One region of the Stenotrophomonas sp. STEN240 genome, then DNA from elsewhere that is predicted to be linked to it. Evidence: predicted binding sites of a transcription regulator. Region 1 holds the regulator's gene; the other holds the start of a gene.

Region 1 (4,307 bases):
AGGGTGTGGGATTTGCGGTCCAGCACGGCGCGGCCGTCAAACCAGCCCAGCGAGGTGGCCGGCGCATGCAGCACTTCCATTACCCGCGCCAGTGGCAGCGCGTAGACGTCGTCGCCGGCCTGCACCAGCAGGGTTGGCAGGATCGCCAACGTCAGCGGCACGCGGATCAGGAAACGGCTGCCACGGCCCAGCTCGGATTGGATCTGGATCTGGCCACTGAGTTCACGGATGCGTGACTGCACCACATCCATGCCAACGCCACGGCCGGAAATGTCGGTGACTTCCTGTTTGGTCGAGAAACCGGGCAGGAACACCAGGTGCAGGCATTCTTCGCTGGTCAGGCGGGCGGCTGCTTCCGGGTCGATCAACCCCTTGTCACGGGCCTTGGCGCGCAGGCGTTCGGGGTCGATGCCGGCGCCGTCGTCCTGCACTTCGATGCTGACGTAGTCGCCTTCCTGTTGAGCAGACAGGCGTACCCGGCCCATCCGTGGCTTGCCCTGGGCCTCACGTAGTTCGGGTGATTCCACGCCATGGTCGATGGCATTGCGCACCAGATGCACCAGTGGATCGGCCAGTGCTTCAACCAGGTTGCGGTCCAGCTCGGTATCGGCGCCGATCAATTCCAGATCGACTTCCTTGTGCAGCGAACGGGCCACGTCGCGGGCGACCTTGGGGAAACGCGAGAACACCTTGCCGACCGGCTGCATGCGGGTACGCATGACCGCCGACTGCAGGCGTGCGGTGGCGATATCCAAAGTGGAAACTGCGCGGTCCAGTTCTTCGTCCTTCAAGCGCACGCGCAGGGTCTTGAGCCGGTTGCGCGCCAGCACCAGTTCGCCGATCAGGTTGACGATGGCGTCCAGGCGCTTGGTGTCCACGCGCACGGTGTGCTCGGGCTCGGCGGCTTTGGCGGCTGCCGGTTTGGCGGCAGCTGCTGCCGGGCGCGGTGCGGGCGCAGCAGCACGCGGCGGGGCGGGCTTGGGCGCCGCTGCTGCCGCAGGAACAGCGTGTACGGCCACTGCACCGGGTGCAGCACCGCCATGCAGCTTGTCGAGCAGGGCCTCGAATTCGTCTTCGTCGATCAGCTCATCGCCGGCCTTTGCCGCAGCGATGGGCTGGGCACCGGGCGTGCCGCTGCCGTGCAGCTCGTTGAGCAGGGCTTCGAACTCGTCTTCGCTGATCAGCTCGCTGCCACCTGCAGACGCGGCGACCGGCTGCGCGACTGCAACGACCGGTGCAGCACCGACATCGAACTGGGCGATCAGCGCCGCAGGTGCATGCTCCGGTTCGGTGCCCGAAGACACCGCGTCGAGCATGGCCTGCAGCCAGTCCAGCGATTGTTGGGCGGCATCGAAATGATGGGCCAGCAGTTCAGCCTTGCCGGCACGCGCCATGCCCAGGGTTTCCTCGGCGGCGTGGCACAGCTCCACCATCGGATGGATCGCCAGAAAACCGGCGCCGCCCTTGAGCGTGTGGAAGCCGCGGAACACGGCGTTGAGCTGCTCGCTATCGTGCGGTGCCTGTTCCAGCGTCACCAGCTGTTCGCCGAGGCGATCCAGGATCTCCTGCGCTTCGAGGATGAAGTCGGCGGCGATGTCGTCGGCAAATGCACTCATGGCTTACAGCCCCAGGTCCGAGAGCAGGTCGTCAGCATCCACCTGCGACACGGCGTGGCGGTCCAGGCCATTGACGGCCGGGCCGGCCAAGCCCTGGTTGCGGGCGTCTTCTTCCGGCGGCGGCAGGCCGAGCGCGCCGAAGCCTTCGTGCACGCGGCGGACGATGCCAACCACCCGGCGGATGATCTGCCCGGTAAGGTCCTGGTAGCTCTGGGTCAGTGCCACTTCGGTAAGGTTGTGGCGGATGCGCTCAAGGATTTCGCCCTGTTCGGCATTGAGCCCGTCGCTGCGCAGACGCTCTGTGAGCGCCCGGCATTCTTCGGCCAGATCAAGTGTGCGATGGGTGGCCTGTTCGGTCATCTGCACCACGTGGTCCAGGCGCGCGCAGGCGTCGTCCAGCTCGCCGGCTTCGCTGGGTACGCTGGGCAGTTCGCCCAATGCCTGGCCCAGCTCGCGCGCGAGCCGGCCCAGGCCGGACATCATCGGTTGTGCACGCAACGCAGCCAGTGCGTCGATTTCCCTGCGCCAGCCGGCTTCGTCGCCGCTTTCCAGTGCTGCCAGTGCGTCCTGCAGGCGCTGCACCAGGGCCGATTTGTCGCTCAATTCCCCGAGCTGGTTCATCAGGCGCTCGCAGCCAGGCGTTCGAAGATCTTGCCGAGCTTTTCTTCCAGCGTCTGCGCGGTGAATGGCTTGATGATGTAGCCGTTCACGCCGCTCTGCGCGGCCTCGATGATCTGCTCACGCTTGGCTTCGGCGGTGACCATCAACACCGGCAGGGTTTTGAGCTTGGCATCGTTGCGGATCGCCTTGAGCAGCTCGATGCCGGTCATCACCGGCATGTTCCAGTCGGTCACGACGAAATCAAACGGCTGGCTCTGCAGCAGCGACAGCGCGGCATGCCCGTCCTCGGCTTCGGCGGTATTGGTGAAGCCCAGATCGCCGAGCAGGTTCTTGACGATGCGACGCATCGTCGAGAAGTCGTCAACGATCAGGATGCGCATGTTCTTGTTCAAAAGACTTTCCTCTTCATGGTTCCTCAAGGCCGGCGTCGGCCGCCTCGAAAATCTTCAGCCGCCCGCGCAGGCGCAGCATGGCTTGGCCGTGGATCTGACAGACGCGGGATTCGCTTACGCCCAATACCGCGCCGATTTCCTTCAGGTTCAATTCCTGCTCGTAGTACAGCGACAGCACCAGCTGCTCACGCTCGGGCAGATGGCCGATGGCCTTGCCCAGCTCGGCGCCGAACTGGCTGCGCTCCAAAACCTGCTGCGGATTGGGGCCGCCGGTGGTCGGGGTATCCAGTTCGCCCTGGTCTTCGATGCGCGATTCCAGGCTCAGCACCTGGCCGCGCGAGGCGTCTTCGACCAGCCGCATGTAATCGGGCAGGGGCAGCTCCATCGCCTCGGCCACTTCGCTGGCGCTGGCCGAACGGCCGGTACTCTGCTCCAGGCGGCGAATGGTGGCGGCGGCGTCACGGGCCCGGCGGTGCACCGAGCGCGGCACCCAGTCGCCACGGCGGATCTCGTCGATCATCGAGCCGCGGATGCGGATGGATGCATAGGTCTCGAACGAGGCGCCCTGTTCGGCGTCGTAGCTGCGCGAAGCTTCGATCAGCCCCATCATGCCGGCCTGGATCAGATCGTCGACCTCGACGCTGGCGGGCAGGCGCGCGGCCAAATGGTGGGCGATGCGGCGGACCAGGTCGGCGTGGCGGGCGATGCAGTCATTGGCCGCGTTGCGCTGGACTTCACGGTATTGGGCGGCTGCATTGTTCATGCCTTCACCTTCTGCTGGATGATGCGTTCCAGGAAGAACTCAACGCCGCCGCGCGGAGCGGTTGGGGCTTGCCAGCGCGCGGTGCGACGGGCGATTTCGTTGATGGCCAGCGATGCCGGCGCGGAAGGGTAGAGCTTGACCACCGGCTGCTGGCGCTGCACCGACAGGCGCAGCCAGTCGTCCTGCGGCACGCAGCCCAGGTAATTCAGCGAGACATCGATCAGGAACTTCTCGCAGACCCGCACCAGCTTTTCGTACAGGGCGCGGCCTTCGTTCGGGTCGCGGACCATGTTGGCCACCACCTGGATGCGGTCCACGCCGCGCTCGCGCGAGAGCACCTTGATCAGTGCGTAGGCGTCGGTGATCGAGGCCGGCTCGTCACAGACCACCACCACGGTGTCCTGGGCGGCCTGGCAGAAGGTCAACACGCTGTCGGTGATGCCGGCGGCAGTGTCGATGATCATCACATCAAGGTCGCGTTCGAGCTCGGAGAACACATTGACCAGGCCAACGTGCTCAGCTGGCTGCAGCTCGGCCATGTGCCGGCGGCCGGAAGCGGCTGGCACTACCAGCACGCCGTTCGGGCCTTCGATGATGACTTCTTCCAGCGTGGCGCGCCCGGCGACCAGGTCGGCCAGGGTGTGCTTGGGCTGCAGGCCCAGCACCACGTCGATATTGGCCAGGCCCAGGTCGGCGTCCAGCAGCAGCGTACGTTTGCCCATGCCTGCCAGTGCCACGGCCAGATTGGCCGAGACATTGGTTTTACCCACACCGCCCTTGCCGCCGGTCACCGCGATGGTGCGTACCGGGCCGGCCGGTTCGTGCCGGGTAGCCGACAGCGGGAAGGTGTTGGTCAGCTTGGCGTACTCACGCGACTGCATTGTTCAACTCCGTGTTGCAGGGCATATCGGCCGC
Region 2 (4,307 bases), on a different contig from region 1:
GCCTTTCTCCAGAGCCGGCACCATGTAGCGGGTCTGTTCTTTCAAGGGTGTTGCATGGGGCGATGACATTACCGTCTTCCCTTTAGTTGAAGACAAAGCCGCCATTGACGGGCAGGCGCTGTGCGCTGACGAAACCCGCCAGGCTGGACGGCGGGTACGGAAGGTGTCGTCGATGTCGGTGGGGTATCGGTGGCATTGCAGACAGCGGCCGCAGCGGATGCCGGCCACCGCTCAAGGCAGCGGGTACTTGCCTCTGCTGTCCCTGAAGAAACCCTCGCGTTGCACGGCATGGCCAAGCGGACAGACCAGCTTCGGTGGCGTAGCCGCCATCGACCAGGAAACTGCGGGGCTCCTTGCCTTTCATCGTGGTGGCAAAGCGGCGCCCGCCGCGCACCCGCATTGTGTTGCAGCCGGTTTTACAGCGCATATGGTTTGCCCGTGCGTGGCTATTGAGGGAGTGGTTTTATATTTGGAACTAAATCCAAATACATAAACTTCTATTGACCATAGCAATGATTGGATTTACTGCAATCGGGGAAGTTGCCATTTGCCTGTGCTGTTATTCACAAATCTGGTATTTGGTGCGCACTGTTTGCTTGGTTTGGATATGGCCTTCCCTTGGCCGTTGCTGTGCAGCGTGATTATGGTTTAGCGGGTGAAACCAAGTATTTGATGCTGCCCTTCAAAGTCTCGCGTGCGGCTTGAGTCTGGTGTCAGCGATCTAATGAGGGGAATTTTGGTGAATGATTGATTTGTAAGGGTTTTATTGGGATTCAGTTGGGAATTTTCGGCCTGGCGGGCTGGTTTTTCGTGACCTTCCATTACCGTAATTATTGGTTTTAATAATTACCATTTTTTCGGAATTTACAATATGGAATTTCGCATTTCCGGTTATTTTGAGATTCGTCCTAAAGGCAGGTTTGGCGGCGGCGCGCCGTGGACCTGCAGATGTTGTTTCATTGGCCTGTGCAGCGGTCCGGCTGGGTGGCTAAAGAAGGGTGAGGGCGGGCCGATATAGCAGGCAGGCTTCCGCGTGGATGTTTTCTGCTTTCTCATGGTGATTATTTCGGCAGTGCTTGCAGCAGTTGTGGTCGGAGGCTTGGTCTGGCTCTGGCTGCGAGGCCGTGACGACGCGCCGCAGCCGCGGCGCCGCGTGTATGTGGCCCCGGCTGTTGCGGCCTCCCCAGCCGGAACGCCCGGTCCGGCGATCTGCGCCGACGACCTGCAGCGGCGCTTTCTGTTGAGCGCGCTTGGCGCAGCGGAAATACCGGCCGACGCGCTGCGGGTGCAGCGGGCGGTGGTCGATGACGTGGTGGCAGCGCTCAGTCGTGCCGATTTGTCCTCGCGCTACACGCCACGGCGGCCAAATCTGTTGCCGCAGCTGATCCAGAGCGTCAATGACAGCACGGCCTCCTCGCGTTCGATCGCGCGGATCATCGGCAGCGATGCGGTGCTGGCGGCCACCTTGCTGCGCATCGCCAACAGTCCGCTGTACCGGCTGCAGCAACAGGATGTGCAGAGCATCGAGCGTGCGGTCACCCTGATCGGCAACGATGGCATCCGCCAGATCATTTCCGCTGCGCTGGTGCAGCCGGTGATGGAGTCTGCCAGCGGGGTGGACGCCGAGTTCGCACGCCTGTTGTGGGAGTACACCTTGCGTGTGTCGCTGGCGGCGGCAGACCATGCCCGCAGCGTGGAGCGCGAGGATGGCTTTGCCGCACAGCTGGCTGGCCTGTTGTTGGGGCTGAGCGCAGCCATGGCGATGCAGGCTGCGGCCGATGTGCTGGTGCGGCCACCGCTACGGACGCGCGAGCCGGGTACCTTGCTGGACATACTGGAACGCTGCACGGCGCCTACCGCCGTGCGTATCGCCGAGCACTGGAAGCTGTCGGCGGCGATAGTGCAGGCACTCAAACAGGTGGACGCCGCCGCAGCTACCGGTCTGGCGCGCTCGCTGCAGATAGGCCAGCTTGCGGCCAGCGCGGCGATGCTGCACGCGCAGGGCTGGATGAGCGAGGCCGATGCCTGTGCCGCGCTTGCCAGCGAGCTGCCAGAACATGTGGCGACGTGGCTATGGAAGCGGATGAATCAGGCGGATGGCGTGCAGGAATAGGCCGCGCAGCCCGGTGAAGCGGTACTGCATTGGCCTTGCGTTGTGCGCTACATGGCGGCACGGGCGGCCTACAGCTGCGACTCCAACGGCAACCAGCTGATCACCCGCGTGCTGGCGCGTTGCATGAAGTTGGTATCCGGTTCGGTGCGCATGCTGATCGGCGGGGTCCTGGCGCGGTCCAGCCAACGCAGTTCGTGATCCTTGTTCAAATACACCCAGTAACTCAGCTCGGGGCTGGAGAGGCGTAGATATTCCTGGTGCAGGCGCGCGGCCAATACCGGGTCGTCGAACAGGGCGCCCATTTCGGTATTGAGGTAGGCCGAGCGCGGGTCGAGGTTGAACGAGCCGACAAAGCCGCGCCGGTCGTCAACCAGGAAGGCCTTGGTATGCAGGCTGGCACCGCTGCTGCCGAACGGCGAGGCCTTGCTGGTATGCCCGTGTGATTTCAGTTCGTACAGCTGCACGCCGCCGGCCAGCAGCGGGCGGCGGTAATGCATGTAGCCGCTATGCACGGCGGCCACGTCGTTGGCGGCCAGCGAGTTGGTGATGATGCCGATCTGCACGCCGTCGCGCACCTGCTCGATCAAGGCCTTGGTGCCGGTCGCGCCGGGGACGAAGTAGGGCGATATCAGCAGTGATTTATGCTCGGCGCTGCTCAGTACCTCGATCAGGCGGGTGACCAGCCATTGGCTGCTGTCACCACCACTGGGTTTGCGCGGCGGATCGGAACGGATGCGTACGTCCTTGGTCCAATGCAGGTCCAATTGTTTGCTGAGGTAGGCATCGCTGAGCCGTGCGCGCACGCGCTGCAGGTATGGCGCGGCCTCCTGCTGGCGTGCGTCCACTTCGGCCTGGCTGACGAAATTGGCCATCTGCTGGTCGGTGCTGTAATGCAGGGCGGCGATCGGCACCACCGCGTCGCTGTTCCAGAAGTCATCGAAGATGCTGCTCGCATCGCTGGCAACCGGGCCGGCCAGCAATAGATCGAGGTCGCGGAAGTTCACGTCCGGGCGCGCGTCGAAATATTCGGCGCCGATATTGCGACCACCGACGATGGCCACACGGCCATCTGCGATCCATGCCTTGTTGTGCATGCGGTGGTTGATGCTGAAGGCCCTTTGCACCATTTCGACCAGGCGCCACAGGCCGTCGCGGTTGCGGAACGGGTTGTACAGGCGGATCTCGATGTTGGGGTGCTGGTCCAGTGCCAGCATCTGCGGGTCCAGGCCGGCGGCATTCATGTCGTCCAGCAGCAGGCGCACGCGTACACCGCGCTCGGCGGCCTGGTAGACATCGTGGGCCAGCAGGTGGCCGAGCAGGTCGTCGTGCCACATGTAGTACTGCAGGTCCAGGCTGCGCCCCGCCTGGCGGGTGACGATGGAGCGTGCTGCATACGCTTCGAGCCCGTCTGAGAGGTAGACCGCGCCGCTTTTGCCAGGGTTCTGGGCCAGCAGTGGCTGCAGCTGGCGGTCGATCAAGGTCTGCTGTGGCTGCAGCGGCAAGACCTGCGAAGGCAGGCCAACGGCCTTGGGCGTCAGGTGATCGCCCAGCAGCAAGCCGCTGCCAACCAGCAACAGCAGCGCGCCGAACAGATAGGCCATCAAGCGCAGCAGACGGTGGGGGCGAGGCGGCTTGTTCATGTGCGCATCCTAGCGGTGTTCGTGTGTTGGCGGCATTTTGTCCTGCAGCCATGACGTTCCGGGGGTGCGGTGGGTGCCCCGGCTGGGCGAGAATCGGGGTTTGCGTTTGCCGCGAGCCCCGTAATGACCGAACGTTCTTCCTCCTTCCGAGCGCCCAGTCTGGTGCTGCAGATTGTCATCGGCCTGATCGCCGGCATCGTGTTGGCGATGGCCTGGCCGGCCGGGGCGACCGCCGTTGGCCTGCTCGGCACGGTGTTCATTTCCGCGCTGAAGGCGGTGGCGCCGGTCCTGGTGCTGGTGCTGGTGACGGCGTCCATCGCCAACCACCAGCACGGGCAGAAGACCCATATCCGGATGATTCTGCTGCTGTATGTGATCGGCACCCTGGCCGCGGCATTGGTTGGCGTTGCAGCCAGCTTCCTGTTCCCGAGCAAGCTGGCGCTGAAGGCTGCCGAGGCTGGCATGAGCGCGCCAGGTGGCATTGGCGAGGTGCTCAAGACCTTGTTGATGCAGATCGTCGACAACCCGGTGCATGCGCTGCTCAATGCCAACTA

Evidence for each region. Region 1 encodes FliA, which starts transcription of late flagellar genes. Its sites were predicted from a motif close to TAAAGTTTNNCNNNCNNNGGCCGATAA; they were not measured.
Region 2: the regulator FliA is predicted to act here: its motif matches at 990-1,016, upstream of ACVOKO_RS08750 (HDOD domain-containing protein).

The regions. Positions count from the first base shown of each region.
Region 1 is NZ_JBRRBO010000032.1:39,255-43,561, forward strand. Features, by position in the region: gene ACVOKO_RS13740 (chemotaxis protein CheA) at 1-1,616, opposite strand, end outside; gene ACVOKO_RS13745 (protein phosphatase CheZ) at 1,620-2,237, opposite strand; gene cheY (chemotaxis response regulator CheY) at 2,237-2,629, opposite strand; gene ACVOKO_RS13755 (RNA polymerase sigma factor FliA) at 2,643-3,392, opposite strand; gene ACVOKO_RS13760 (MinD/ParA family ATP-binding protein) at 3,389-4,273, opposite strand; gene flhF (flagellar biosynthesis GTPase FlhF) at 4,260-4,307, opposite strand, start outside.
Region 2 is NZ_JBRRBO010000014.1:73,772-78,078, forward strand. Features, by position in the region: gene ACVOKO_RS08745 (IclR family transcriptional regulator) at 1-69, opposite strand, end outside; gene ACVOKO_RS08750 (HDOD domain-containing protein) at 1,100-2,113, shown strand; gene ACVOKO_RS08755 (phospholipase D family protein) at 2,182-3,753, opposite strand; gene sstT (serine/threonine transporter SstT) at 3,877-4,307, shown strand, end outside.